One region of the Streptomyces sp. NPDC047515 genome, then DNA from elsewhere that is predicted to be linked to it. Evidence: riboswitches for the same ligand, from Rfam matches in the RefSeq annotation. Region 1 holds a riboswitch; each other region holds the start of a gene.
What was found. A riboswitch is a leader RNA that binds a small molecule or an ion and turns the genes downstream of it on or off. The one in region 1 is predicted to bind cobalamin.
Positions count from the first base shown of each region.

Region 2: linked by a shared signal. The riboswitch ahead of ABZ826_RS34695 (ABC transporter substrate-binding protein) and the one ahead of ABZ826_RS10280 (prenyltransferase/squalene oxidase repeat-containing protein) in region 1 are both predicted to bind cobalamin.
Region 3: linked by a shared signal. The riboswitch ahead of metE (5-methyltetrahydropteroyltriglutamate--homocysteine S-methyltransferase) and the one ahead of ABZ826_RS10280 (prenyltransferase/squalene oxidase repeat-containing protein) in region 1 are both predicted to bind cobalamin.

Region 1 is NZ_JBEYTM010000009.1:71,856-81,546, forward strand. It holds gene ABZ826_RS10250 (PHB depolymerase family esterase) at 1-1,222, shown strand, start outside; gene ABZ826_RS10255 (hypothetical protein) at 1,655-2,107, shown strand; gene ABZ826_RS10260 (ferredoxin) at 2,233-2,466, opposite strand; gene ABZ826_RS10265 (aldehyde dehydrogenase) at 2,466-3,926, opposite strand; gene ABZ826_RS10270 (lipocalin-like domain-containing protein) at 4,244-4,669, shown strand; gene ABZ826_RS10275 (MBL fold metallo-hydrolase) at 4,931-5,986, shown strand; cobalamin riboswitch at 6,209-6,344, shown strand; gene ABZ826_RS10280 (prenyltransferase/squalene oxidase repeat-containing protein) at 6,452-7,726, shown strand; gene ABZ826_RS10285 (SCO2322 family protein) at 7,723-8,409, shown strand; gene ABZ826_RS10290 (energy-coupling factor transporter transmembrane protein EcfT) at 8,406-9,581, shown strand; gene ABZ826_RS10295 (ATP-binding cassette domain-containing protein) at 9,578-9,691, shown strand, end outside.
Region 2 is NZ_JBEYTM010000072.1:16,169-25,859, reverse strand. It holds gene ABZ826_RS34720 (adenosylcobinamide amidohydrolase) at 1-440, opposite strand, end outside; gene ABZ826_RS34715 (cytochrome P450) at 550-1,782, opposite strand; gene ABZ826_RS34710 (PRC and DUF2382 domain-containing protein) at 2,344-3,372, shown strand; gene ABZ826_RS34705 (ABC transporter ATP-binding protein) at 3,456-4,250, opposite strand; gene ABZ826_RS34700 (iron chelate uptake ABC transporter family permease subunit) at 4,247-5,338, opposite strand; gene ABZ826_RS34695 (ABC transporter substrate-binding protein) at 5,335-6,375, opposite strand; cobalamin riboswitch at 6,437-6,626, opposite strand; gene ABZ826_RS34690 (beta-ketoacyl-[acyl-carrier-protein] synthase family protein) at 6,704-7,927, opposite strand; gene ABZ826_RS34685 (acyl carrier protein) at 7,924-8,199, opposite strand; partial or broken gene ABZ826_RS34680 (acyl-CoA dehydrogenase) at 8,287-9,691, opposite strand, start outside.
Region 3 is NZ_JBEYTM010000008.1:149,588-159,278, reverse strand. It holds gene ABZ826_RS09635 (MFS transporter) at 1-91, opposite strand, end outside; gene ABZ826_RS09630 (helix-turn-helix domain-containing protein) at 88-711, opposite strand; gene ABZ826_RS09625 (pirin family protein) at 1,005-1,970, opposite strand; gene ABZ826_RS09620 (tetratricopeptide repeat protein) at 2,139-2,507, shown strand; gene ABZ826_RS09615 (hypothetical protein) at 2,627-2,908, opposite strand; gene ABZ826_RS09610 (GNAT family protein) at 3,032-3,541, shown strand; gene ABZ826_RS09605 (CbtA family protein) at 3,855-4,625, opposite strand; gene ABZ826_RS09600 (CbtB-domain containing protein) at 4,654-4,869, opposite strand; adenosylcobalamin (AdoCbl) riboswitch at 4,915-5,008, opposite strand; gene ABZ826_RS09595 (histidine phosphatase family protein) at 5,131-5,760, shown strand; cobalamin riboswitch at 5,786-6,005, shown strand; gene metE (5-methyltetrahydropteroyltriglutamate--homocysteine S-methyltransferase) at 6,169-8,493, shown strand; partial or broken gene ABZ826_RS09585 (1,3-beta-glucanase) at 8,660-8,804, shown strand; gene ABZ826_RS09580 (NAD(P)/FAD-dependent oxidoreductase) at 8,979-9,691, opposite strand, start outside.

The DNA of each region.
Region 1 (9,691 bases):
CTACACGAACTCGGGCTGGCCGAAGTACGCCGATCTGTGGGGCTTCGCCGTGGTCTTCCCGCAGACCACGTCCGCCAACAACGCGCTGTCCTGCTTCGGCTGGTTCGACCCGGCCGAGGACACCAGGGGCAGGGGCGAGGCCGCCTCGATCGTGCAGATGGTCGAGTACGCGAAGCAGCAGTACGGTTCGGACGCCCGCCGGGTGTACGTCACCGGCCTCTCGGCGGGCGGCGGCATGACGGCCGACCTGCTGGCGGCGTACCCGGACGTGTTCGCGGGCGGCTCCGTGGCCTCGGGCCTGCCCGCCCAGTGCGCGACGAGCCAGTCGGCCGCGTCCGGCTGCCAGACGGGCCCGCAGAAGCTGACGCCCGCGCAATGGGGCGACAAGGTACGCGGCTCCTACCCCGGCTACTCCGGCCCCTGGCCACGCGTGGCGATCTGGCAGGGCACCTCCGACTACACGGTGTACCCCGCCAACGCCACGGCCCTGCGCGACCAGTGGACGGACGTCTGGGGCATCGGCCGGACCCCGTCGTCCACGGACTCGCTCCCCGGGAACACGACCCGCAGCGTCTACGACGACGCCTCCGGAAGGCCCGCCGTGGTGACGTACTCCGTCTCCGGCATGGGCCACGGACTGGCGGTGAATCCGGGCTCGGGCACCGACCAGTGCGGTACGACCGCCGCGTACTTCCTGAGCGCCATCTGCTCGACGTACCACACCGGCGTCTTCTGGGGCCTGGACCAGGGCGCACCCGGCGGCGGCGAGCAGCTCCCCGCCCCGTCCGGTCTTCAGGTCGCGTCCGTCACGGCGAACAGCGCCTCGCTGTCCTGGAACGCGGTCCCGGGCGCGGCCTCCTACACGGTCCACCGCGACGGCACGAAGGTCGCCTCCCCCGCCTCCACGACGTACACGGACACGGGACTCACGGCCGGTACCGCCTACCGGTACACCGTGACGGCCGTGGACGGATCGGGCACGTCCGGTACCGCCTCACCACCGGTGACGGCGACCACCACCGGCTCCGCACCCGCGCGGTGCTTCACGGCGACGAACTACGCGCATGTGACGGCGGGAAGGGCGCAGACCACGGGCGGGTACGTGTACGCCAACGGCTCGAACGAGAACATGGGCCTGTACAACGTCTTCGTCACGCACACGCTGAAGGAGTCACCGGCGGGGTATTTCGTGGTCGCGGACAGCGGGTGCGCGGCCCGTTGAGCCGTATCGATCCGTGACCGAGCCGGGATCGCGGGGCGGGGACAGCATGACCGCGCCGGGCGATCCCGTCGACATGACATCGTCGTTCTCACTCGCGACTTCCCGAACACGGATTGCACCATTCTCGTCGTAGGCGGATTCCTTTCGCGCCTATCAGGACTACCGGCGATCACATCCTTCGCTGTCGCCCGACGCCGGTGTCCACCCCGTTCGATCCCTCGCGACGGGGGTCAAGTCGGCCCAGAAGCCCGCACACTTCGCGAACTCACGGCCGACTATCGGTACATCGGTATCGAAATCAGCAAACTCACCATTGAGGAGACCGTTTCACGGAGGAAGGCCGCGCGTTCCGGGACCCGCGGCCTCCGACTTTCGGCTTGTTTTGCGTTTATTCACGTTCGCGTGCGCGACGGTGCGTGACACCCTTGGGCGGTGCTGCTCACGGATCAGGAACACCGCATCGAATTGCGCCCGCTGCGCTATCAGTTCCCGGCGGTCATCGGCGACCGGTACGACGACAACTGGCTGGTCGTCGAAGGTGAGGTGACCACGCCCGAGGCCAGTTGGTCCTTCACCGACCCGTGCCTGCTGACCGGCGAGGCGCGTCAGATCTCCCCGTGGCTGCGCGCGGCCGGTGGGGAGACGCTGACGGGCACGCTGCCGGATCTCGCCTTCCTGGAGCCCGTCCTGTCCTTCAGCCACGCCGCGGGGGACCACGGCGCCGGGGCAGTCCGCGTGCACCTCTCCTACGAGGCGTCGCCCGCGTGGCGGGACGGCGACAAGGGCGTGGACGAGTACGTCATCGAGATCAGGACCAGCACCGAGGAGCTGCACCGGGCCGCGGACGAATGGGACCGCCGCCTGGCCCCTTTCCCCTCCCGCTGATCCGGGCGCACCCACCCGTTTCCGGGCCGGCTCGGAGGCCATTTCGCGCGCCCGCCGGGGGTTACGGGACAGCCCTTGGAGGAGCTCACAAAATGCGAGCCCGGCGCCCATTTTGTGAGCTCCTCTCAGTCCTCCGGCGGGAAGACGACCTCCCCCGAGCCGATCAGCGTGATCGCGATCGCCTCGACCGGGCATCCCTCGGCCGCCGCCAGCACCTGCTCGTTGGCGTCGGTCTCCGGGGCCGACGGACGGGACTGCCGGGCGGAATCCAGCGCGAATCCTCCCGGGGCGTGGTTCACGCACATTCCGGAACCGATGCAGACCCCGCGGTCGACCTCCACGGCCCAGCGGTCCCCCATCACGCCCCCTCGTATCCGGCCGGCAGATGAATCATCTTGTGCTCGAAGTACTCGGCGTATCCCTCGGGCCCGAACTCCCGTCCCAGGCCGGAGTTCTTGTAGCCGCCGAAGGGGCCGAGCATGTCGAGGCTGAAGGTGTTGACGCTGTACGTGCCCGTCCTGACCCGGCGGGCGATGTCGATGCCGCGCTCGGTGTCGGCGGTCCAGACGCTGCCGCTGAGGCCGTAGTCGGAGTCGTTGGCGATCCGTACGGCCTCGTCCTCGTCACCGTACGGCAGGAGGCAGATGACGGGACCGAAGATCTCCTCGCGGGCGACGCGCATGGAGTTGTCGACGTCACCGAAGAGGGTCGGCTCCACGTACCAGCCCCGGTCCTGGGACGCCGGACGGCCGCCGCCGGTGAGGATCTTGGCGCCCTCGTCCTGGCCGATCCTGATGTAGTCGAGCGACCGCTGCTGCTGGCGCCGCGCGACGAGGGGGCCGAGTTCGGTGGCGGGGTCGAGCGGGTCACCGACCTTCAGTGCGCTCGCGGCGGCGGCGAACGCCTCGGCCGTCTCGTCGTAGCGGGAGCGCGGGACGAGGATGCGGGTCTGCGCGACGCACGCCTGGCCGTTGATCATCCAGGCGAAGGGAACGATCCCGGCGACGGCCGTCTCCAGATCGGCGTCCGGGAGGATCACGGCGGCGGACTTGCCGCCCAACTCCAGTGTGACGCGGGTGAGGTTGCGGGAGGCGACCTCCATCACCCGCCGCCCGGCGGCCACGGACCCGGTGAACGACACCTTGTCCACGCCGGGGTGCCCGACCAGGTACTCGCTGACCTCGCGGTCGGAGGGCAGGATCGACAGCACCCCCTCCGGCAGCCCGGCCCCGGCGGCGATGTCGGCCAGGATGTAGGCGTCCAGCGGGGATTCGGGCGAAACCTTGAGCACGGCGGAGCAGCCGGCGAGCAACGCGGGCGCCAGCTTCGCGGCAGCGGTGAACTGCGGAACGTTCCACGGCACCACGGCCGCGACCACCCCGACCGGCTCCCGGCGCACCAGCAGCGGCCCGAGAGCCCCGTCCCGGCGCTCCTCGTACGGGAAGGACCGGGCGACGGTGATCGCCGCGTCCCACACCATCATCGCGGCGAGCGCCTGCACCATGACGCTCGACGTGTACGGGGTGCCGTTCTGCGAGCTGATGACCCGGGCGATCTCCTCGTACCGCACGGCGAACGCGTCCTTGATCCGAGTGATCACCGCGATCCGCTCGTCCAGGGTCATCCGTGGCCAGGACCCCTCGTCGAACGCCCGCCGGGCGGCGGCGACGGCCCGGTCCACATCCCCCTCGCAGGCGTGCGGCACCCGGCCGATGACCTGTTCGGTGTGGGGCGACACGACCTCGATGGCATCCCGGCCCAGCGGATCGACCAACTCCCCGCCGATGAACAGTTTTCCGTGTTCGACAAGCTCGGTCATGGCTGCTGCCTCCCGCGACCCGGCACGTTACCTGACTCTGTGTCAGAACTGATACCAGTTCCAGTTCCAGGAGTCCACGACTTCGACGGCGCGCACGACCGGACGGCCGTCGTCGCGCCGCCGGGGGTTTCGCGGCACGCCCGTCGCTTCCCCGGTGCGCCGCGCGGGTAGGGACGAGGACGACCAGGTCCCTCACTCACCGGTTCCAGAAGTTCCGAATTCCACCGGCTCAGAAAGGGAAACACGTGCACACCCCGTCCCGCACCGAACCGAATCACCCATCCACCTCCAGGCCGAGTACCTCCGAACACCCCCTCGTGGGCGCCTGGTTACTGAGCACCGTCGCCATCATGGACGCCTCCGGCCACACGCTCGAACACCCCCTGGGACAGACTCCGACAGGACTGATCACCTACACCGCCGACGGCCACATGTCGGTGAGCATGCTGAACCCGGAGCCCGAGCCCTCCCCGGAGGAGGGGACGGCCGGGCCGATCGACACCGCGACCCTGTTCAGGACTTCTCCGTACCTGGGGTACGCGGGCACCTACGAGGTGACGGGCGACCTGGTCGTCCACCATCTGCAGATGGCGTCCCTGCGCCCGTGGGTCGGCACCACGCAGGAGCGCCGGTGGCGGGTGGAGGGGGACCGATTGACCCTGGTCCCCCCGACCGAGGGAACCGGCGACGGCTCGCGCACCCCGCGACTCGTGTGGCACCGGCCGGCCGCGGACGCCGCATGAGCGACGAGTGATCCGGGGTCACCGGCCGGACGGCCGGTGACCCCGGATCCTCCGCCCGGCGCGGCCGTCCCGCGAGCCGGTGGCGGCCGCCCCCCGGTCTCGTGCGCGTCGAACTCCCCGGGCACGCAGGGCAGATGGGCGTACGGACAGATGGTCGACCAGGGCTACTACTGAAACAAGTTCTCGTTACAGTGGGCGCGGTGCGCCGGATGTCCGTGCGTCCGGTGCGCCGACCATGCCTCGACGAGAGATGGGGAGCCCATGACGCAGGTGACCGACCATGGCGGGGGCGTGCACAGCATCAAGGTCCCCATCCCGGACAATCCACTCGGCCACACCCTCGTCCATGTCCTGGACACCGATAGCGGGCCGGTCCTGATCGACACCGGCTGGGACGATCCGGAGGCGTGGGACACCCTCACCGCCGGGCTCGACGCGATCGGTACGGGCATCGGCGACATCCACGGGGTGGTCATCACCCATCACCACCCCGACCACCATGGCCTCTCCGGTCAGGTGCGCGAGGCATCCGGGGCCTGGATCGCCATGCACGCGGCGGACGCCGCGATCGTGCGCCGCACCCGTGAGGCCCGGCCCGGCACCTGGCTGTCGTACCTCCTGACGAAGCTCACCGCCGTCGGTGCGCCCCAGGAGCATCTCGCGCCGCTGCGGGCCGCGGTCGAGGACGGTCGGATGCGCACCCTGCCGGGGCTGCGGTCCGCGCTCCCGGACCGGGAGATCGTTCCGGGCGAGCTCCTCGGCCTGGCGGGCCGCGAACTGCGGGCGATCTGGACTCCGGGGCACACGCCCGGTCATGTCTGTCTGCATCTGGAGGAGGAGCACCCGGGGAATCTGCCGGGCCGGGGACGGCTGTTCTCGGGGGATCATCTGCTGCCGGGGATCAGCCCGCACATCGGGCTGTACGAGGATCCGGACGCCGCGCCGGGCACCATCCCATCCGCCGGAGGAGACCCCATCGGTGACTACCTCGGCTCGCTGGAGCACATCGGCCGGCTCGGCGTGGCGGAGGTGCTGCCCGCCCATCAGTACGCGTTCACGGACGCCGCGGGGCGCGTACGGGAGCTCCTGGACCATCACGAGGAACGCCTCACCGGGCTGCTCAAGCTGCTCGCCACACCGCTCACGCCGTGGGAGCTGGCCGAGCGGATGGAGTGGAACCGGCCGTGGGAGCAGATCTCGCACGGTTCGCGGAACATCGCCGTCTCGGAGGCCGAGGCGCATCTGCGGCGCCTGGTCAGGCTGGGGCGCGCGGAGGCGGTGGCGGGGAGCGAACCGGTGACGTACATCGCGGTGTGAAGGGCGCGGCATCGCGGTGCGAAGGGCGCGGCCGGCCACGGGGCAGGGGGCTCGTCCGTCTTCTCCCCGGCACCCGGGCTCCCGCACGGGCCGGGCTCCCGGCGAGCGCGGTGGAGGCGTCTCCCGTCGGGGCCCTCGGGGCCGCGACGAGCCGGCCCGCCCGTCCCGCGGGGAACGAGCCTTTGGGACGGCCCCGGGACGGCCCCGGAACCCGTCCGGCCCCGCCCGGTAGAGTGTGCGGGTCGTCATCATGCCCGTTCAGGGGGAAGCCGGTGCGAATCCGGCGCTGACCACGCAGCCGTGAACCGTCGTCGCAGACGGTGAGCCGGAATGCCCTGTCCTCGGTCGTGACCGGCTCGCGACCACCGGAACCCCGGTGGTCGGCACCGTCGAGGTATACGGAGCCGGAGCCTGGTGCCTGAGCGTGCCTGTGCCCGGTTCCCCGCAGGAGAGGCCCCGCCCGCCATGACCGTACGCCGCAGCGCGGCAACGCTCGCCGCCATCGCCACCGTGCTCTGTGCGGCCGCTGCCCCGGTCGCGGTGGCGGCGCCGTCCCCCTCCCCCTCGCCGTCCGTCGCCCTGCCGTCCGGGCTGTACGGCACGAAGGACCCGACGTACGACGGTGTCTGGCGGCAGTCGCTGGCCTTTCTCGCCCAGCGGCTGGAGGGCGTCACGCCCGCCACGAAGTCGGTGGACTGGCTGATCGCCCAGCAGTGCGGCAACGGCGCCTACGCCGCGTACCGGCCCGACGTCTCCCAGCCCTGCACCGAGAAGACCGTGCTGGACACCAATGCCACCGCGGCCGCCGTCCAGGCGTTCGTCGAGGTGGGCGGGCACCGGGACACCGTGAACAACTCGGTCCGCTGGCTGAAGTCGGTACAGAACGAGGACGGCGGCTGGGGCTACACCGCCGGTGCGCCCAGCGACGCCAACTCCACCTCGCTGGTGATCGGCGCCCTCGCCCGGCAGGGCCAGCGGCTCGCGGACATCACCACTCCGAACGGCAAGACCCCCTACTCCCCGCTGCTCGCGCTCGCGATCCCGTGCGGCGGCAAGGACGGCGGCGCCTTCGCCTACCAGCCCGACAAGGCCGGCAAGCTCGCCGCCAACGCGGACGCCACCGCCGCCGCCGTGCTCGGCACGATGGGCAAGGCCCTGGCCGTCGGGAACAACGCCTCGGTCAAGGGGACCAGCTGCCACCCGGGGTCCGGACTCACGCCCGAGCAGGCCGCCCAGAACGGCGCCCACTACCTCGCGAACGCCCTCGCCACGAGCGGCCACCTCGACCTGCCCCCGATGCCCGGCGCCGCCGACACCACCCCGCAGCCCGACTTCGGCAACACCGCGGACGCGGTCGTCGCCCTGTCCGCCGCGGGCCACCAGGACAAGGCCGCCAAGGCCGTGGCCTGGCTGAAGAAGAACTCCGGCCCCTGGGCCGAGCAGAACGGTCCCGCCGCCTACGCGCAGCTGGTCCTGGCCGCGCACGCGACCGGCGCCGACGCCCGTGACTTCAACGGCGTCAACCTGGTCGACCGGCTGAACGCCACCGGCCCCACGCCCGCGGCCGTCACGACGCCCGACCCGTCCACCGACACCGGGTACGAGGCCACGGAGAAGGACCAGGTGCACAGCGGCGACGATGTGATCGGTGGCGTGTGGTGGTTCATCGGCATCGGCCTCGTCGTCGCCGCGGCCGCGGCCTTCCTGATCAGCGGCCGGCGCAAGAACCGGCAGCTGTGAGGCGGGCGGGAAGGGCCACCGCGCTGCTGGTGGCCCTGGGTGCGGTCCTGGCTGTCCTCGGCACGGGGACGGCCCAGGCGGCCGGATACCGGTACTGGTCGTTCTGGGAGGGCTCCGGCACCGGCTGGACGTACGCCACCCAGGGCCCGTCCCTGGTCCGGCCCGACGACGGCACGGTGCAGGGCTTCCGGTTCTCCGTGAGCGAGGACTCCCAGGACTCGGCGAAGCCGCGCCGCTCCCCCGACTTCGCGAAGATCTGCGCGGACACCCCGGCCGAGGACGGCACCAAGCGGATCGCGCTGGTCATCGACGCGGGCACGGCGGCGGACGCCCCGGCCGGCGAGACGCCGCCCGCGCCGCGCACCGCGTGCGCGCGGGTCGCCCCGGACGCCAGCACCGCCGAGGCGCTCGCCTCGGTGGCCAAACCGCTGCGGTACAGCAGCGACGCGCTGCTCTGTGCCATCTCCGGCTATCCGGGCTCGGGCTGCGGCGAACAGGTCTCGGGCGACGGACCCGCGAAGCCTTCCGCGGCGGCGTCCCCGGGCGCCTCCGCCCCCGCTGCCGCCTCCGCCGGTTCGAGCGGCTCCGGTGGCGGGCCGTCCGCCGGGGTGCTCGTCGGTGTCGGCGCCGTTCTCGTCCTCGGCATCGCCGCAGTCGTGCAGGCCCGCCGCCGCCGCGGATGACCGCCCCGACCAGCGGCCGGGTGACCGGCGCCACCGGCACCGCCCGGCCGCCCCGGCCGCTGCGCGCCCCCGGGGCGACCCGGAGCAACGCCCTGCCCGCCGGGGCCTGGTGGCTGTGGGCGCTCGGTCTCGCCACCGCCGCGTCCCGGACCACCAATCCGCTGCTGCTCGGGCTGCTGGTGGGGGTCGCGGGCTATGTGGTCGCGGCCCGTCGCACGGACGCGCCGTGGGCCCGTTCGTACGGGGCGTTCATCAAGATCGGGCTGTTCGTCGTCGGTGTGCGGCTGGTCTTCTCGGTCTTTCTCGGTTCGCCGATCCCCGGCACGCATCCGCTGTTCACGCTCCCCGAGGTGCCGCTGCCCGACTGGGCGAAGGGCGTCAGGATCGGTGGCCGGGTCACCGCCGAGCAGCTGGTCTTCGCGCTGTACGACGGGGCGAAACTGGCGACCCTGCTGATCTGCCTCGGTGCGGCGAACTCGCTCGCCAATCCGGCCCGGCTGCTGAAGTCGCTGCCGGGTGCGCTGTACGAGGCGGGGGTCGCCGTCGTCGTCGCCATGACGTTCGCGCCGAACATGGTCGCCGATGTGGTGCGGCTGCGCACCGCGCGGCGGCTGCGGGGCCGTCCGACCGGCGGCGTCAAGGCGGTGCTCCAGATCGGACTGCCGGTCCTGGAAGGCGCGTTGGAGCGGTCGGTCGCGGTGGCGGCCTCGATGGACGCGCGCGGATACGGGCGCACGGCCCAGGTCCCGCCCGCCGTCCGGCACACCACGAACGTCCTCACGCTCGGCGGGCTGCTCGGGGTGTGTGCGGGCACGTACGGGCTGCTGGCCGCGCAGGGCGCGGTGTACGGACTGCCGCTGCTGATCGCCGGGCTGGTCGCCGCGACGGCCGGACTGCGGCTCGGCGGCGCCCGCTCGGTCCGTACCCGCTACCGGCCCGACCGGTGGGGCGGACGCGCCTGGCTGGTGGCGGGTTCGGGGGTCGCCGTGGCCGTGGCGATGATCTGGGCGGGCGGCGTCGACGCGGCGGCGCTGCGGCCGGGCGTCGTACCGCTGGCCGCACCGGTGCTTCCGCTGTGGCCCGCGGCGGCGGTGCTGATCGGGCTGCTGCCCGCCGTGGTGGCGCCCGTGCCGCCCCCGGTGGGCGCCCCGCATTCCAAGGAGAGCCAGTGATCCGGTTCGAGCATGTCTCGGTGCAGTACGAGGGGACGGAGCGCCCCACCCTGTCCGGGGTCGATCTGACCGTCCCGGAGGGCGAGTTGGTGCTGCTCGTCGGCCCGTCC
Region 2 (9,691 bases), on a different contig from region 1:
GGTTCCCCGGTGCCCTCGGCCGGGGCGGCGGCCCAGCCGCGTACGCCGAGTCCGCACGTGGCGGTCGCCGTCACCCCCTCGTCGGCCGCGATGGTGTACGCGGTGACATCCGCTGCCGTCATCAGCCCCGCACCGGGCCCCGCGAGGTGTTCCGCCGCAGCGATCTCGGCGAGGTGGCGGTCGGGATCGAGACGGGGATAGCCGCCGGGCACCTGGGCGTTGAGGATCCAGGCGCGGGGGCCGATGCCGCCGCCGAGCACGGCGCTGCTGCACACCCGCCAGCCCGGCCCCAGCCGCCACACCAGATGGTGAAGGTCTTGACCCTCCTCGTGCCGGGCAAGCAGTTCACCCCGCTGTTGGGGCAGCCGGATTCGTACGGAACGGATGAGGCACCCCCGGTGGCGCGGCAGGACGAGGTCGGCAGTCGGCCGGTCGATCATATGTGCCGGTGGCACGGGCAGGGGCTTCGGCCGCGGCGCCGGTGTCCGTGCGGTGCTCCGGTGAGCCGTCGGTGTGGTTCCTCGTGCCACACGGATGTGTGCGGGGTCGTCAGCCCGCGACGGGCGCGGTGGCGGGCCGGAGCCGTACCGGCAGGGTCCCCGTGCTGTTGCCGACGAACCCGGTGTGCCGGGGCAGTTCCGTGCCGGAGACGGCGAGGTCCAGCTCCGGGAAGCGGGTGAACAGTTGTTCCAGGGCGATCGTGGCTTCCATCCGGGCGAGCGGCGCTCCCAGGCAGTAGTGCGGTCCGTGGCCCAGCGAGAGATGCCGGGCCGCGGTCGCCCTGGCCGGTCTGGTCACGTCGAAGAGGTCCGCATCGGGCCCGTGCGCGGCCTTGTCCCGACCGGCGGCCGAGTATCCGGCGAGCACGGGTGTGCCCTGGGGGACGACAGTCCCCCCGATGGTGAGGTCACGGGTCGGATAGCGGAACGGGAAGTAGCTGACCGGGCTGTCCCAGCGCAGTGTCTCCTCCACCACGTCGGCCCACCGCGCCCGGCCGGACCTCACCAGGCCGAGCTGGTCGGGGTGGGTGCACAGGGCCCGTACGGCGTTGGTGACGAGGTTCAGCGTCGTCTCGTGTCCCGCGACGATCATCAGGAGCAGAGTGCCGATGAGCTCCTGCTGACCGAGTCGGCCACCGCCTTCGTCACGGGCGGCGATCAGGGCGCTGGTCAGATCGTCGCCCGGCTGCTCCGCGCGGGCGGCGGCGACCGCTGCGAGCAGGGCCACCAGCTCCCTGTTGGCGGCGATCGCCTGCTCGGGGCCGGTGTCGGTCGCGACCACCTGGCTCGAAAGGCGGTGCAGCCGGTCCTGGTACCGGGCGTCGACCCCGAGGAGGTCGCAGATGACGCCCATCGGCAGCGGCAGGGCGAACCGGGCGCGCAGATCGACCGTGCCGTCGTCCTCGGCGGCACGGTCGACGCCGTCGAGCAGTTCGGCGGTGACGGTCTCGATCCGCGGCCGCAGTGCTTCCACCCGCCGTGCGGTGAACGCCTTGCCGACCAGTGAGCGCAGCCGCCGGTGGTCCTCGCCGTCGGCCGTCGTCATGCCGCGCACGGTCGCGAATGTCTTCAGCGGCCAGCCGTCGGGGATGCGTCCCTCGGCCAGCTCGGTGAAGTGGCGTGCGTCCTTGGCCACGTCGGGGTGGGCGAGGAACTCCTTGAGCGCCTCGTGCCCGAGGACCGCCATCCCGGCCACGTCGCCCGGAAGCACGACGGATGCCACGGCCCCTCGGGCGAGCAGCCCGGCGTTGTCCGCGTGCGGGCAGCCGCCGGCCGGGTCCATGCGGTACGGGGTGCTGGTCAACGGGGACTCTCCTGAGGTCGTCGGCCGGTGGGCGGTACCCGAGGGCGATGGGGCGGCAACACGTTCGATTACGCCGATCCTAGGGGCGATGCCGTCGACGGGAAGGGGTGTTGCCTCAACGGGGACACCTCGGTATGCGAACGGGGCCCTGCTCGGTAGCGTCATGCGGCGGCACACCGGGCACTGCGCGGATTCGCGGTGCGGCGGCACGCCCGGCGCGACGCGCGGACGCCGGGTATCGGGTCGACCGTCCGCGGTCGCCCGGAAACGTGCGGTGCCTCGACGCATGTCCGGCCGCCGCGTGGGTGGCGCGCACAGCGCATGCCCACCACGCCTCCACACCCACCCGATTGGCCTAACACGGGAGCGGCGTGCGCACCACCGTGACGGGCGGCCAGCGCCGAGGCGCCGAGCATGCGGGGGACGGGCTCCGCAGGTGGGGAGGTTGCAGCGTCCATCCGGGTGAGGCGCGATGGAAATCGGACGCGCCTCCCCTGATGGACCCAGCCACAGGACGCGCCCAGGCGAGGAGGATCGGTCATGGGAGCCGCTGACGGTTTCACGGATTCCGGAGAGCTCGACGGCCTGACGGTGTACGACAACACCGGCGAGAAGATCGGCAGTGTGGGCCGGGTGTATGTCGACGACAACACCGGCCGCCCGGACTGGATCACGGTGAAGACCGGCCTGTTCGGCATGAAGGAGAGTTTCGTGCCTCTTGCGGGGGCTCGTCGTGTGGGCTCCGACCTGCACATCTCGCATCCGAAGGACCGCGTCAAGGAAGCCCCCCGGGTGGACGCGGACGCGCATCTGTCGGTCGCGGAGGAGGAAGAGCTCTACCGCCATTACGGCCTGGCCAGAAACACCACCGCCAGGCTCAGTGGCCGTGCGGACACCGGGAGGACGACGTCCGGGACCGGCACCACGGCCATGGGCGCGGCAGGAGCCGCCGGAGCCGGGGCCAGGGGCGACGCCGGGACCCCGGCACCCGGCACCCCCCGGGCCACCACGTCGCGGACGAGCGGCCTGGCCGGCGCGGGCACCGGTACGGGCGCGCGCGGCGACGCCGGGACGGCCGGCACGGCCCGTCCCCTCGTCGGCGCCGGGGCGGGTTCCGAGCGGTCCGCCGCCGACCTGGGCGGCAAGGAGGAGCTGATCCGCTCCGAGGAGCAACTGCTCGTCGGCACCGAGGAGTACGAGAGCGGCAAGGCCCGCCTGCACAAGTACGTCGTCACCGAGAACGTCACCAGGACGGTTCCGGTGACGCACGAAGAGGTGCGGGTGATTCGTGAACCCCTGCAGCCCGGCGAAAGGGCGGCGGCGGGGCGCTCGGACATCCGTGAGCAGGATGTCGAGGTCACCCTGCATGCCGAACGTGCCACGATGCGCAAGGAGACGGTGCCGGTCGAACGGGTCCGCATGGAGACCAAGAGGGTGACCGAGCAGAAGGAGATCTCCGCCGAACTCCGCAAGGAGCAGATCGACTACGCCGACAGCAAGGGCATCGGCGACAAGGACATCGGTGGCAAGGACGCGGGCGGCGAGTTCGGCCGGGGACGCCACCGCTGACCCCCGCACACCGTGGCGTACCGCCACGGTGCAACCGCGAGTGAGGGGCGGACCCGTGTGTGCCGGGGTCCGCTCTCTCGCCGTCAGTGGCCGGGGCGCCCGGGCACGAAGCGCACCGACGGCCGCCCGTCGGGGCCGTCCGGAGCGACCCGCGCGCTGACCCGGTAGACGTCGGCGATGAGTTTCTCGGTGATCACGTCCGAGGGGGTTCCGGCGGCCACCACACGCCCCTGCTTCATGACGACGATCCGGTCGCAGAACATCGCGGCCAGGTTGAGGTCGTGCAGAGCGATCACACCGGTGAGGGGCAACGAGGCGATCAACGACATCAGTTCCAGCTGGTGCTGGATGTCCAGGTGGTTCGTCGGCTCGTCGAGCAGCAGTTCACGCGGTTGCTGGGCCAGTGCGCGCGCGATCTGGACCCGCTGCCGCTCACCTCCGGAGAGGGTGTGCCAGGACTGGTCACCGCGGCCGGCGAGACCGGTGCGCTCCAGGGCCTCGCGCACCGCTTCCTCGTCCTCCCGGCCGGGCGCCGCCCAGGCCCTGCGGTGCGGGATGCGGCCGAGTCGCACCACATCCAGGACGCTCAGCTCGACCTGGGTCACGGCGTGCTGGTCGACCACGGCGACCCTTCGGGCCACCGTTCGGCGGCCGATCTCGTCGAGCCGCCGGCCGTCGAGGGTGACCACGCCCGTCTCCGGGACGAGGACTCCCGCGAGCACCCGTAGGAGAGTCGACTTGCCGGACCCGTTCGGCCCGATCAGCCCGACGGTGGCGCCGGGCGGCGGGGCGAGGTGGACCCCGTCGAGTACGAGCCGGCCGCCCGCCTCCCGGCTGACCCGCTCGGCCCGCAGCCCCGGGGTGACTCCGCCCGTCATGTGATCCTCCGGGTGCGGTAGAGGACCAGGACGAACGCGGGCACGCCGATCAGGGCGGTGACGACGCCCACCGGCACCTCCTGCGGGTCGAGGACCGTCCTGGCCAGGGTGTCGACCCAGACCAGGAAGACGGCCCCGGCCAGGGCGGTGAGCGGGAGCAGCCGCCGGTGCCCGGAGCCCGCGAGCGCACGGGCGGCGTGCGGCAGCACCAGACCGACGAAACCGATGGCGCCGGCCGAGCTGACGAGCGCGGCGGTCAGCAGCGCGGTCGTGCACAGCAGCACGATCCTGGTGCGCGCGATATGGACGCCGAGCGCGGCGGCTGCCTCCTGGCCGAACGCGAAGGCGTCGAGTGTGCGGGCGTGTCCCAGGCAGATCAGCAGCGTCACCACGAGAACGGCGGAGCAGATCCACACATCGATCCAGCCGACTCCGCCGAGCGAGCCCAGCAGCCAGAACAGCACCCCGCGGGTCTGCTCGGCGTCGGCGGAGGTCATCACGACGAAGGAAGTGAGTGCGGAGAACAGCTGCATGGCCGCGACACCGGAGAGGACGACCCGGTCGGTCGTGCCGCCCAGGGTGTGGCTGAGCAGCAGGACGAGGGCGAACGAGCACAGGGCGCCGATGAACGCGCCGGTCGAGATCGACACCGCTCCCCCGCCGACACCGAGGACGACGACCACGACCGCGCCGGTCGACGCACCGGAGGAGACGCCGAGGACGAACGGGTCGGCGAGCGGGTTGCGCAGCAGGGACTGCATGACGGTGCCGCACACCGCGAGCCCGGCACCGCACACCGCGGCGAGCAGGGTGCGCGGCATGCGCAGGTTCCAGACGATGCCGTCCCGGATCGGCGTGAGCCGTGACCGGCCCCAGCCGAGGTGGGAGGCCGTCGTGGACCAGACGTCGGCGACGGAGATACGGGCGGGGCCGATGGTGACGGCGATCGCGACGGACAGCACGAGCAGCGCGATGCCGCAGGCCCACAGGATTGCGCCGCGCAGCTTCCGCGGGCCCGTCGCACCGCGCGCGCCGGCCGCGGAGGTCCGTGACGCCTGCGGGGCCGCGGCGCGTCCGGTGTCCGTCATCCCGCGAGCCCGAAGGCGCGCAGCCCGGCGGCGACGCGTTCCACACCCTCGACCGTCCGGATGGACGGATTCATGGCCTGGCCGCTCAGCAGGACGTAACGCCGGTGCCTGACGGCGTCCATGTTCTTGGTGACGGGGTTGGACTCCAGGAACTCGATCTTCTTGGCGGCGCTCTCGGCGGTCTGTGCCTTGCGGGTCAGGTCACCGATGACGAGGACGTCGGGGTTGCGGTCGGCGACGGTCTCCCAACTGATCTGGGGCCATTCGTCCCGGGTGTCGTCGAAGACGTTCTTCGCGCCGAGTTCCCGGGTGATGATGCCGGGTGCTCCGCAGCAGCCGGCCAGGTACGGGGCCTTGGAGTCGGAGAACCAGTAGAGGAGGGTGGCGTCGGAGGCGTCGACGCCGTCGGTCGCCTTCTTGACCCGGGCCCGCAGTTGCGCCACGAGCCGGTCGCCGCGCTCGGCCACGCCGAACACCCCAGCCAGTTCGCGCACCTCGTCGTAGACGCTGTCCATGGTCAGCGGCTCGGTACGGGCGCCGTCGCCGCTGCCGCTGTTGTCCTTGCCGGTGCAGTCGGCGGGCGAGACATAGGTGGGGACCCCGAGTTCCTCGAACTGTTCGCGCGGGGCGACGCCGCCCTTGGCGAGCGTCGACTCGAACGACGCGCTGATGAAGTCGGGTTCCTGGTCGAGGACCTTCTCCGAGGAAGGCCGGTTGTCCGCGATCCTCGGGACCCCGGCGTTGGCCTTCTCCAGACCCTTCATCACCGGGTCGGTCCAGGTCGCGGTGGCGGCCAGCCGGTCGGCGAGGCCGAGGGAGAGCAGGATCTCGGTCGATCCCTGGTCGACCGATACGGCGCGGTGCGGTGCGGATTCGACGGTGACGGTGCGTCCGCAGTTCTTCAGCGTCACCGGGTATCCGTCGATGAAGCCCGACTTCGCGGCGGGGTTTCTCGCTCCGCCGCCGCATGCGGTCAGCAGGACGAGTCCCGCCGAGAGCACGGCCATGGTGCGGACAGAGCTGGATATGGACGGCACGGAGTCCCTCTGCGTCTCTGGGCCCATACGCGGAGCCCGTTGTACGGCGTCCTGCGCCCGGTACCGGACCGCAGGTGCCAGCAGGTCTTCGGACTCGGGTTCCTGCGGACGGGACGCCTTCCCAGGGCACCCGAGGGTGCTCCCAGTGGCCGTGGCCCCGCCCGTCCCCCTCACCGCTGCGCGTCAGTTCCGGATTTTCACCGGATTCCCTGACTCCTTCGTGGAGTTCGACTGGCTCCGGCAAGCTATCACGGGCCTCTGCGCAGCTCACGGGCGGTGTGGCAGGTGGTGCGCCGGGCCGTTTCCCGTCGCACCACCTGCCTGGTGCCTACGGGCGCTGAAGAGCGATCACGGCGTTGTGTCCGCCGAACCCGAAGGAATGACTGACGGCACGCCGGATGGGCTGCCGCAGCGGAGACTTGGTGACGCAGTTGATGTCGAATTCGGGCGCCGGGGCGTCCAGATTGGCGATCGGCGGCACGACTCCGCGTTGCAGCGTCAGGACGGTCAGTCCGGCCTCGATCGCCCCGGCCGCCCCCATGCAGTGTCCCAGGACGCCCTTCGAGGCGGTGACGGGCGGCCGGTGCGGGTAGACCCGGGCGATGAGGGCGGCCTCGGTGGCGTCGTTGACCGGAGTGGCCGTGCCGTGTGCGTTGACGTGCTCGACGTCCTTTGCCGCCCAGCCCGCGTCGCGCAGCGCGATCTCCACCGCCTGCCGGGCCACCGCGCCGGACGGATGCGGACTGATGGGATGGTGGGCGTCGGTGGTGGCCCCGGTGCCCGCGACCAGCGCCCGCGGTGCCGCTCCTCGGGCACGGGCGTCGTCCGCCCGTTCCAGCACCATGACGGCGGCGCCCTCGCCCATGACCAGCCCGGCCCGGTCGGCCGCGAAGGGCCGGCACTGCCCGGCAGCGTCGCCGTCCCTCCGGGCCCCGGCCCCGGACCGGGCGAACCCGGCCATGGCGGCCGGATAGACGATCGACTCGGTGGCTCCGGCGATCGCGATGTCGCACTGGCCGGTGATCAGCAGATCGCGGGCGACGGACAGGGCCGTGACGCCGGACGAACAGGCGGTGCACGGCGCCATACTGGGACCGGTGGCCCGCAACTGGATCGCGATCTCGGCCGCCGGCATGTTCGGAATGGTGAGCAGGATGCCCGACGGCGAGGTGGCGTCGGGTCCGAGCCGGTCGAGCACGACGGCCTGCTCGGTCAGTGAGGCGGAGCCCCCGCTGCTGGTGCCGACGACCACCGCGACCCTGCCGCCCTCCCACTCGGCCGGGTCGAGCCCGGCATCGGCGACCGCCTCCCGGGCGGCGAGAACGGCGAACTTGGTGTACCTCCCCATCCGGAACGAGGTGCGGCCACCGATCACGCCGTCCAGATCGATTCCGTCGACGGTGCAGGCGAAGTCGATCGCGCAGCCTTCGAGCGCCGCGACGGTACGCACCGGTGAGATTCCGGCACACACACCTTTCCAGGTGGATTCGGTGTCGTTGCCGACCGGGGTGATCATGCCCAGGCCGGTGACGGCGATGACGGGCCTGTTCATCGGGCGTTGCTCATCGGTGCCGCGCCGCTCGCCGACGCCCCGCCGCCGGCCCCGTCGATGAATCGTGTGATCTCGGCCAGGGTGGCTCCCTTGGGGAGCCTGTCGAAGTCTCCCCGGCCACCCAGCGTCTCCCTGATGAGCACGGCGAACTCGGCGACGGCGAGGGAGTCCATCTCCAGGCTGTCCATCGTGGAATCCGGGCGGATCTCGGCGGCGGGCACTTTGAAGGTGCGCGTCAGAACCTCGGTGATCTTGGGATGAATCGCACTCATGAGCTTCCTCTCCATCATTCGGTACGACTGCCGGCGACGGCGGGGGCACCGTCCCGACGCCGAATCAACTCGGTGACGTGCCTCCAGTTACGCCTTGTGCCGAACCGATTCACCACCGCCCTGCCGCGGCTGCGTGAACCACCGGGCCAGGGCGGCTGCCGTACCCCAGAAGACCAGCAGCACAGCGCGGACACCGAGGGCTCCGGCCGCCTCCCGCACCGAGCCGGATCGCACGGCTGTTCCCGTTCTCGTCACGGCCCTCACCGTTCCCCCCGAGCCGCCACCCGGTCCCCGTACGGCTGCCAGCCGGCCCCCGGGTCGTCGTACGCCTCGATGTAGTCGGCCCCCGCGATGGGCCAGTCGGCGAGCAGTTCCGGCGGCAGTGCGAAGGAGTCCACGAGGGCGGGCAGCTGAGCGGCGACTGCGGTGATCAGCCGGTCAACGGCGTCCGGCAGATCATTTACCTGATTCACCGTCAGATGCCCTGCCGCCAGCAGATCACCGCTGTTCCGGGAGATCCGGTCGAGTGCGAACAGCCTCTGCAGGTCGACCAGTCGCTCACGGGCGGGGCCGTCCGGAAGACCGGTCGCCGCGTCCGCGTACGCCTCGGCCGCCTGGCACTGGGCGTACGCCTCGACACCACGCAGGGCCGGCCCGGACGCGGCGTTCCACCGACCCAGCGGATCACCGTGCGGTGCGCGGCTCATCCGCTCCCTGGCCCGGTCGAACCAGATCCCCTCCAGGGCCGCCAGGAGCCTGCCGAGGAACCGGGGATCGTCGAGGTCGCCGGATTCCCCGCCGGAAGGAGCACCCTGGCCGGCCGGTTCGGTGGCGAAGAGCATTTCCGCGGCGGCCTTGGCGTGGATGGCCAGGTTGTCGCCCTCGGCCGTGATGGCGCCTTCCACCCCGGTGATGAGTTCACTCATGCCGTTGTGCTCCAAAAGCGCCTGAGCACCGCACCGTTCACGGCACTCGACGATCACGGACCGGGCCTGCCAGGTGATCCACCCCTTGGCGACGGCGACCAGTCGTTCCGCCGCTTCGTGGTCCGGACCCGATTCGTCCACCCGCGCCTCCCAGCGGTCCAGGGCCCGGCGGTGCAGCAGGCTCATCGCGAAGACGGTGGCCATGGCACGGGCGAGCGGGCCGTGATGGCTGCGGTGGGCGATCACCGGCACCTGACGGGATCCGCGGGGCCCGGAGATGTACCGGTGGCCGCCGTAGCGCACGGCGACCGCGAGCGTCGCGCGCGCGGAGCCGACCGCGCAGGCGCTCATGGAGATCTTGCCGGAGGTGACGCGTCCGATCGACGCGAGGAGGCGGCGCCTGCGGTTGCCGACGGCGCTGCTGAACTCGCCGTCGTCACCGATCCGTCCATGGTCCCCGCCGAGCAACGCCTCGCGTGCCACGAAGACCCCGTCGAAGGAGGTCAGGCAGTGGTCCACCGGGCTCCCCGTGCGCGTGGGAAGCCTGCGGACCCGTACACCGGGCA
Region 3 (9,691 bases), on a different contig from region 1:
AGATGCGGTCCCCGCATTGCGAAACCGAGTGCCCGGCCCAGAAGCGGAGGAACCGCCGGTCCCGCCACAGTGATGTCTGCAGGGAGTTCATGCGATCTCGCCTGCCGGCTCCTCATCGGCGCCCTCCGGGAGCAAGTAGCGCAGCAGCCGGACGCCACGGGCACCGCTCGGCCGCTGTGCCGGATCACGCATCACGTAGGGGGCGAGGACACTTTCGATCGCATCCTCGATTGCCGCGAGTTCTTCGGCGGACACCACAACGCGGGTGTTGGCCAACCCAGCCAACCTGCCCCACACCGGATCCAGTCCAGGTTCGGTCTCAGTCGCCCAGCGATGCGGCAGGTCGGCGGAGCGGGCGAACATTTCCTGGGACAGCACCCGTGCGGCCGACCGGCCCTCCTCGTCCTCCGGTACCTCGAACCGGAACCCCCGTGCCGCAGCCTCCCACCTCCGTTCCCTGCGATCGGTTCCAGGCTCGGCGTCGTGGACCAGTCCGAAGCCCGCCAGGTGGCGCAGATGCCAGCTGGTCACGGACGGAGTGGCCCCGACATCCGGTGACAGCTGCGTCGCCGTCGCAGGCCCGTGCCGTTGCAGGCGTTCGAGGATCGCAAGCCGCACGGGGTGCGCCAGCGCCCGCATGGCTTTCGGGTCGGTGATCTCAATATCGCCCAGGCGATTACCATGGTCCATAACCTGAGAGTATTCTCTCACAATATGTGAGAGTCAACTCTCACATATTGCCGGAGGCCGTTGCCATGCCCTCCCGGCACACCCGTGACCAGACGCCGAGGGCCAGCCACTCCACCCATTCGATGAACCATCCGCAGAGTCGGCAAAGGTCAGCAAGTGTCTGATCAGACCTGGTCACAGGTGCCTGTGGCGGAAGGCACCGACCACACGGGAAGTCAGCACACGCCGGATACACCCGAGCCCCTTCGCCGTTTCGGCGAAGGGGCTCGGTGAAGGCACGCGCCGGGGACCCCGGGCGGACGCATGGCGCCAGGTCAGCGCACCCGGCCCCGTGGTTTCAGTGCCACCGGCGGGAGTTCGGGAGCGGGCAGCCGGTCGCCGTCGTAGCCCTTCACCTCTCCGAAGCGGGACGTCTTCATCCAGCCCGTCCGGGCCTCCTCGATCTCCTCGTGGGAACGCCCGATGAAGTTCCACCACATCACGATCTCCTCCTCGAACGGCTCGCCGCCGAGCAGCATGAGACCCGCGTCGGCGTCCGCGCGCAACGGGAGTTCGGAGCGGCCGCAGCCGAGATAGAGCATGGAGCCGGGCAGCACGGGTACGCCGTCGACCTCGGCCTGGCCGGACATCGAGAGCACCGCGTACTCGAAGTCCGGATCGAGCGGCAGGCGGGCCTCGGCACCGGCGGACAGGGACAGGTCGGCACCGACGATCGGGGTGTAGGCGGTGCCGGGCGAAGTGGCGCCGTCGAGTTCGCCAAGGATCAGGGTCGCGGTGAGACCGGGCGCGGTGACCGCCGGCAGTTCGGTGTGGTGCTGAAAGTGCGGCTCGACGTGCCGGTGGGCGTCCGGCAGGGCGACCCACAGCTGGGCGCCGTGGAGATACCTCGCATGGGACTTCGGGCTCTCCTCGGAGTGGCTGATGGCCCGGCCGGAGGTCATCAGCCCCAGCTCGCGCGGGCGGATCGTCCGCAGGCTGCCGAGGCTGTCCCGGTGCAGGACCTCGCCGTCGTGCAGCCAGCTGACCGTCTGCAGACCCATGTGCGGGTGGGGCGGTACCTGCATCCCGGGTTCGCCGGCGATGTCGTCGGGACCGTAGTGATCGACAAAGGCCCACGCACCGACCATCCTGCGGCCCAGGTTGGGCAGCAGTCTGCGGACCTCGGTGGACTCACCCAGCTGGACGTGGCGGGGGGTGAGGAGTTCCCGTACGGGCTCGGCGACGACGAAGCCCCGTCCTCCGCAGACGGAGAGTGCGGCCTGGCGATCGAGATTGCTCATGGGGCTCAACCTATTCCCGTGCGGGCCCGGGGGTGCCGGTACCCACGCCGATAATTTAGTGGAATATTCAACCAGCGTGCCATGTTCGGGTCAGTGAAGCGTGGCCGGGCAGATGGCTGGGTCAGCGCCAGGGCGGGTCCGGGGACGGTCCGTGAACGTGGAGGTCAAGTGAGCGACACCTATTTCGAGTTCGGTACGGCTGCCGACCGTTGGGACCGTGCGCAGATGTTCTTCGAGGCGAAGGAGTACATGACTGCGGCCCGGATTCTGGAAGGGCTGGTCGAGGAAGTGCCGGAGCAGGTCTCCCCGCGTCTGCTGCTGGCCCGGACCTACTACCACTCGGCGCGGCTCGGCAGGGCCGAGACGGAACTGCGCGCGGTTCTGGAGCGCGACCCGGTGGAGCCCTATGCCCGGCTGATGCTGGGCCGCACGCTTGAGCGCCAGGGGCGGAGCGCGGAGGCGACCGGCCATCTGCGAATGGCGGCGGCGTTCTCCGGAGACTTCGACTTCGACGGTGACCGGAGGGCCGGCGCCTGACGGTCGCGAGAGGTCTCAGCGGTCGTGAGGGGCGTTCGACAGACGGTTCAGCCATTCCGTCAGGAGGGCGCCCTCGGCCGCGGTGACTGCCGGGGTGGGCGACTGCCGCAGCAGTGCGTTCAGCCGGGCCGCGGTGGCCGGCACGTGGGCCTCGGACGCGGCGGCCCCGCGTCGTCCGTGTCGGCGGCGGCGCCGGAGACGTCCGGAGAGAAGACGGCGGCGTGCCCGGCGGCGCGGCCCCTCCGCGACATGCTCGCGTCGCCGAAGATCGCGGGGCGGGCGACGAGCATCGGCGCCACCTCCACATGGGCCGACATCGCCATGTGCGCGGCCGGTTCGGGAGCGATGCGGAGCTTGCCCGTCGCCGCGGCCCGCTCCAGGTCCCTGGTGCGGCCTCGCACACGGCCCGGGGGGAGATGTCCCCGTTCGGGGACCCCGCAAGACCCCGCCCCGCCGCCCACCGGACACTCGTCCCGGAGAATCCGGATGCCGTCCGCCCGCCCCGCGTGATACTTCACTCGGTCATGACCGACCTTGAGACTCCCCGCCTCCTGCTCCGCCTGATGAGCGCCTCCGATGCCTTGCAGGTGATGGCCGGCACGCCGGGCGAGGGTGCACGTTGGGCGCCGGGATACCCGTCCGCCGGCGAGATGGCCGCGGCCGAGCGCTTCCTCGGCACCTGCGCGACGACGGGGGATCCGAGCCCCTTCGGCTCGTACGAGATATGTCGCCGTGAGGACTCAGTGGTGATCGGCGGGCTGGGATTCCATGGCGCCCCGGACGAGAACGGGCACGTCACGATCGGCTACGGCCTCGTTCCCTCGGCTCAGGGAAGGGGTTACGCCTCCGAGGCACTGCGGGCGCTGCTGCTGTTCGCCCGCGAGCAGGGGGTGATCTGTGTCCACGGTGACACGGACCTGGACAACCTCGCGTCGCAGCACGTCATGACAGCCGTCGGCATGCGCCTGGTGAAGGAGGACGCGAAGCTGAAGCACTACCGGATCGACTGGCGCCGGCAGGGCAAGGAGCAGTAAGAGGAGCTCACACCATGGGAGTCCGATCAGCTCGCGGCGTCTGGTGCGTGCGATCGCAAGGCGCTGGAAGGTCCTCGGACGGGGTCTCCCCTGCTCGAACGAAGCTGAGAGCTTGGGGAAGGAGCTACCAGGGCATTCCGGCCACGCAGCGAGCGTGCGTGCCAGGCGTCGCGAGCCGGGCGCCCCTGGTGTGAGCTCCTCCACGTACGCGACCGTCCGTTTCCCTGGGACGGCTGCGCCGGAAGGACGGCGGAACCCGCCGGGGAGGCACCCGGCGGGTTCCGATGTCCGCTGGTGGTGAGTGGTATGCCGGTCAGCCGGCTGCCGCGGCCCGGTTCGCCGTACCGCCTCCCGTCGCGACGGTGTCGGCCCTCGGCACGAGAAGCCGTTCCGTCAGGTGACCGAAGACGAGACCGAAGGTCACCCAGAGGGTGGCCTGTACCGCGAGGGTGGCGAGCCGGAACTCCCAGAGCAGGGTGGCCGGGAAGTCCTTTCCGACCTCGTTGAACGAGGGCAGGAACGCGTAGGCGACCCCGATCACGACCGCATAGGCGGCTGATGCGGTGACCGTCGCGTTCCAGTTGCCCAGACGGGGAGCCAGCCGCTTGCCGAGGATGACGGCGGCGACCGCCAGCAGCACGCTGAGGGCGACCATCAGGAAGAACAGGGCGGTGCGGCGGCCGATGGTGTCGGGATCGCCGACGGCCGGCGGGTTGGCCGGGTACTTCAGGAACGGCACGATGTACACCGTCAGCAGGGCGGCACCCGAGATCAGCGCGGCCGTGGCCCGTGGGCCGAATCGGCCGATCCGGCCCAGGGCGTAGCAGAAGACGAGGGCGGCGATCCCGCCGATCGCCAGACCGAAGAGGAGCACACCGGTGGCAAGACCCGCGGTGGACTGCACGGCGCGACTGACGAGTTCCTCACCACCGCCGTGGTCATGGCTGTGTGACTCTTCGAGCGCGATGGCCGCGTCCACCCGGGACTCACCGAGCAGGTAGGCGACGAGCAGTGCGAGCGCGCCCGCGGCGAGGCCGGCCAGCATGCCGCGGACGAGCACTGCTCTGACAGATATGGAGTTCATGAGGTCTTCCCCTGGATCGGACGGTACGTCAGTGGCAGGGGAAACCGAGGAGATGGCGACCGTCGTGGACCCACTCGTGGACGCCCTCGCCGGAGATGACCGCGGTGGCGCCCTGTTCCGCGCCGACGAAGTACAGCAGTACGAGCATGACGATGCCGAAGAAGACCGCCCAAGGGGCAATGGCCTTTAGGGAGATGGGGGTGATCGCCGGTACGACGGTGGCGGGGGCAGCACTCTGTGCCATGGCAGAACCTCCTGAGGGAACACGCGTCCCGATTGTGGTGCCTGGGACGAAGGTGCCGGGTCTGACTTCCCGTACGGGTACGGGTACACAGTGGCGCGACCGCGCCGGATTCTCACCGGACTTCCGTCACACCTTCGTCATGTCCGTCGGACGATACCTCCTGGGGGCGGGCAGGGCCACGGTGCCGTCGGCGGGGCCGTGACGCCCGCATGCCAAGGTGAGCGCACGCGAGAGACCACAGTTCAGGGAGTTGACCGGGCCATGACGGTACAGGTGATGTTGATCTCACCGGCGCTCAACGCCGCGCTGCGCGAGGCCCGCTTCGACGACGATGCCCCGCTGGACGCGACCGGCGCCCGGCTGGCCCGCGCCGCCGCGGCGGCGGTGCCCTCGGCCGACCGGTATGTGCGCGGGCCGTCCGAACGGTGTGCCGGGACCGCCGACGCGCTGGGGTTGCGCACCGGGCCCGAACCCGCGCTCCGTGGCTGGGACATGGGCAGATGGAGCGGGCGGCAGCTGGCCGAGGTGAGCGGAAGCGAGCCGGACGCGGTGTCGCTCTGGATGACCGATCCGTCGGCGGCTCCGCACGGCGGCGAGTCGTTGCTGGAGTTCTGCGCCAGGATCGGCGGCCTGCTGGACGCGCTCGAGTCCGGGGACGGCGAGGAGGGCGGTCGTGTGCTGGCGGTCGTCGAGCCCGCCGTGGTGCGGGCGGTGGTCGTACGGGCGCTCGCTCTGCCGGCGGAGGCGTTCTGGCGGCTGGATGTCGCCCCGCTCACCCTGACCGGGCTCAGCGGCCGGTCAGGACGGTGGAACCTGCGCTGCGGTCAGCCGCTGTACCCCGCTCCACGGAACCGACTTCCTCGGTCCGTCACCACTCGCCGGGACAACTGAGGTGCCGGCAACCGTGGTCAGCGCATAGTCTGTTGGCGCAGCTGGTTCGCCCTGTCCGCCAGACAGACGCGTCGCAAGAGGGAACCCGGTGGGAATCCGGGACTGCCCCGCAGCGGTGAGTGGGAACGACCGCCGTCATCAAGCACTGGGTCCGAGACGGGCTCCGGGAAGCGACGGCCAGTAGGTGTCTCGTACGCGAGACGCGCCCACGAGTCCGAAGACCTGCCACTGCCCGTGCGCGCCGGACGCGCACGGTGATCCCGGTGACCTCGTGGGCGGGTCGGCGTACGGATCGGGCAGGGCACGCGCGTCGGCACGACGCGGCGGTTCGGTCCGGTCCGCCCTTCCTTCGCGCCTTCGACACGTCCCGGGGTCGTACCAGGACACACGCTCGCGAAGGAGAGTCCCGTGACCAGCAAGTCCGCAGCCGCGGCAGCCCGTGCCACCGTGTACGGCTATCCCCGCCAAGGGGGAGACCGGGAACTGAAGAGGGCCGTCGAGGGGTACTGGAACGGCCGCGTCACCGCGGCCGGCCTGCGGGAGACCGCCGCCGGCCTGCGCCGCGCCAACTGGCTCCGGCTCGTCGACGACGGCATCCACGAGGTCCCGACCGGTGACTTCTCGTACTACGACCACGTACTGGACACCAGCGTGATGGTCGGTGCCGTACCCGCCAGGCACCGCGACGCCGTCGAAGCCGACAGGCTGGACGGCTATTTCGCGATGGCGCGCGGTACGCAGGACGTGGCGCCGCTCGAAATGACCAAGTGGTTCGACACGAACTACCACTACCTGGTGCCGGAGCTCGGTCCCGACACCGTCTTCACCGCCGACTCCGCCAAGCAGGTCGCGGAGTTCGAGGAGGCGCTGGCCCTCGGGCTCAGCCCCCGGCCGGTGCTCGTGGGCCCGGTGACATATCTGTTGCTGGCCAAGCCCGCTCCGGGCGTCGCCGCCGACTTCGAACCACTGACCCTGCTCGACCGGCTGCTGCCGGTGTACGCGGAGGTGCTGGCTGATCTGCGCGCGGCCGGCGCCCGGTGGGTGCAGCTCGACGAGCCGGCCCTGGTCCAGGACCGCACCGCGGCGGAGCTCAGCGCCACCGCACATGCCTACCGCTGCCTCGGCGCGCTCGCCGACCGGCCGCGACTCCTCGTCGCCTCCTACTTCGACCGGCTCGGCAAGGCCCTCGGCGTTCTGGCGAAGGCGCCGGTCGACGGACTCGCGCTCGACTTCACGGGCCCGGCGTCCGCCAATCTGCCGGATCTCGCCGCGGTCGGCGGTCTGCCGGGCAAGCGGCTGGTCGCCGGAGTCGTCGACGGCCGCAACGTATGGATCAACGACCACCAGCGGTCCCTGGCGACGCTCGGCACCCTGCTCGGTCTCGCCGACCGGGTCGATGTCGCGGCCTCCTGCTCCCTGCTGCACGTTCCCCTCGATGTGAACGCCGAACGCGACCTCGATCCGCAGGTGGCCCGCTGGCTGGCCTTCGCCCGGCAGAAGTCCGCCGAGATCGCCACCCTGGCCAAGGGGCTCGCACAGGGCACGGAGACGATCGCCGCCGAACTCGCCGCCAACCGTGCCGATCTGGCCTCGCGCAGCCGATCGGCGCTCACCCACGACCCGGTGGTACGGGCACGGGCCGCGGCCGTCACGGAGTCCGACGTACGCCGCGAACCGTCGTATCCGCGGCGGGCGGCGGCCCAACGCGAGCGCCTGCGGCTTCCCCCGCTGCCCACGACCACGATCGGTTCGTTCCCCCAGACGGCCCAACTGCGCACCGCACGCGCCGATCTGCGGGCCGGACGCATCGACACCGCCGCGTACGACAAGCGGATCGAGGCCGAGATCCAGGAGGTGCTGGCGTTCCAGGAGAAGGCGGGTATCGATGTGCTGGTGCACGGCGAGCCCGAACGCAACGACATGGTGCAGTACTTCGCCGAGCGGCTCACCGGCTACGTCGCCACCGGGCACGGCTGGGTCCAGTCGTACGGCACACGCTATGTCCGGCCGCCGATCCTGGCCGGGGACGTCTCCCGCCCGGAACCGATGACGGTCCGCTGGACCGAGTACGCGCGGTCGCTCACCGATCGGCCGGTCAAGGGCATGCTCACCGGTCCCGTCACCATGCTCGCCTGGTCCTTCGTCCGCGACGACCAGCCGCTCGGCGAGAGCGCCCGCCAGGTCGCCCTCGCGCTGCGGGACGAGGTGAACGACCTTGAGACCGCGGGTGGTTGCGTCATCCAGGTCGACGAGCCCGCCCTGCGCGAGACACTGCCGCTGCGGGCCGCCGACCACGCCGGGTATCTGGACTGGGCCACCGAGGCGTTCCGGCTGACCACCAGTGGTGTCCGTGCCGACACCCAGATCCATACGCACATGTGTTACGCGGAGTTCGGCGACATCCTCCGGGCCATCGCCGACCTGGATGCCGATGTGATCAGCCTGGAGGCGGCCCGCTCCCACATGCGAGTGGCCGACGAGCTGGCTTCGGCCGGCTATCCGAGGGAGATCGGCCCCGGCGTGTACGACATCCACTCCCCCCGGGTACCGAGCACAGGTGAGGCGGTCGCCCTGCTCCGTAAGGGACTCGAAGCGATTCCGGCCGAACGGCTGTGGGTCAATCCCGACTGCGGCCTGAAGACGCGGGGCTGGCCCGAAGTGCGCGCCTCGCTGGAGAACCTGGTCTCGGCGGCCGTCGAGGTACGGGCGACGGTGGCCGGCACCGCCCACTGACCCGGGGCGCGGTCCGGGACGGGCGCCCGTCCCGGGCCGCGCACAGCACACCTCCGTGCAAGAAGTGTGGTCCGTACCAAAGTCTTGACCGCATCTTGGTTCACTTCTTAAATCGCATACGAACGAAGCCTTCTCCTCCGTTCCCCTTCGGTGACCTGGTCGGTGGGACGGCAATGTCTACCAGCGGCGCACACCCGCCGATCTCGGGGGGGCCTGGGTGTTCAACAAGCTACTGGCCCGGCGACCCCGACGGCGGCACCTCGTTCCCGCAGCAACTCGTCGTCGACCATGTACGGGTCACCACCAGCGATCTCCGGCCGCCGGTCTGACCGCCCCGCCCGGCTCGTCCCACCGGTCACCCCGCGTCCTCGCCAGTGGTTGCCGGCTGTGCCGACGGCGGGGCGACCGTCGGGACGTGCACCGGCCGACGTACGCGCCGCCGCATGGCGTGTACGTCGTCGCGTCGCCGGTGTCCGGGCCGGAGCTCACTCGTCCCGGTACGTCTCCAACAGGCGCAGCCAGATCTCGCTGATCGTCGGGTAGGAGGGGACGGCGTGCCACAGCCGGGCGATGGGGACCTCGCCTGCGACCGCAACCGTCGCCGAGTGCAGCAGTTCACCGATGCCCGGTCCGACGAACGTGACACCGAGCAGGATCTCCCGGTCGAGGTCCACAATCATGCGAGCACGGCCCCGGTAGCCGTCCGCGTACAGGCCGGAGCCCGCCACGGCGGCGAGGTCGTGGTCGACGGCGCGTGCGCGGTGTCCGGCCCGCTCGGCCTCGGCGAGGGTGAGACCGACCGAGGCGGCCTCGGGGTCGGTGAAGACGACCTGGGGGACGGCCGCGTGGTCGGCGGTGGCGGTGTGGGCGCCCCAGCGGTCGGTCTCCAGCAGCGGGACGCCCGCCGCGCGGGCGGCGATCGCGGCGCCCGCGATGCGTGCCTGGTACTTGCCCTGGTGCGTGAGGAGCGCGCGGTGGTTCACATCGCCGACCGCGTAGAGCCACGTGGTGCCGTCGACGCGGCAGCTGTCGTCGACGGTGAGCCAGGAGCCCGGCGTCAGGCCCACCGTTTCGAGACCGAGGTCTTCGGTGCGCGGGGCTCGGCCGGTGGCGAAGAGGATCTCGTCGGCCTCGACGCGTTCACCGTCCTCCAGCTCCACGACGACGGGCCCGTCCGGAGCCGTTCGCCGTACTGAGG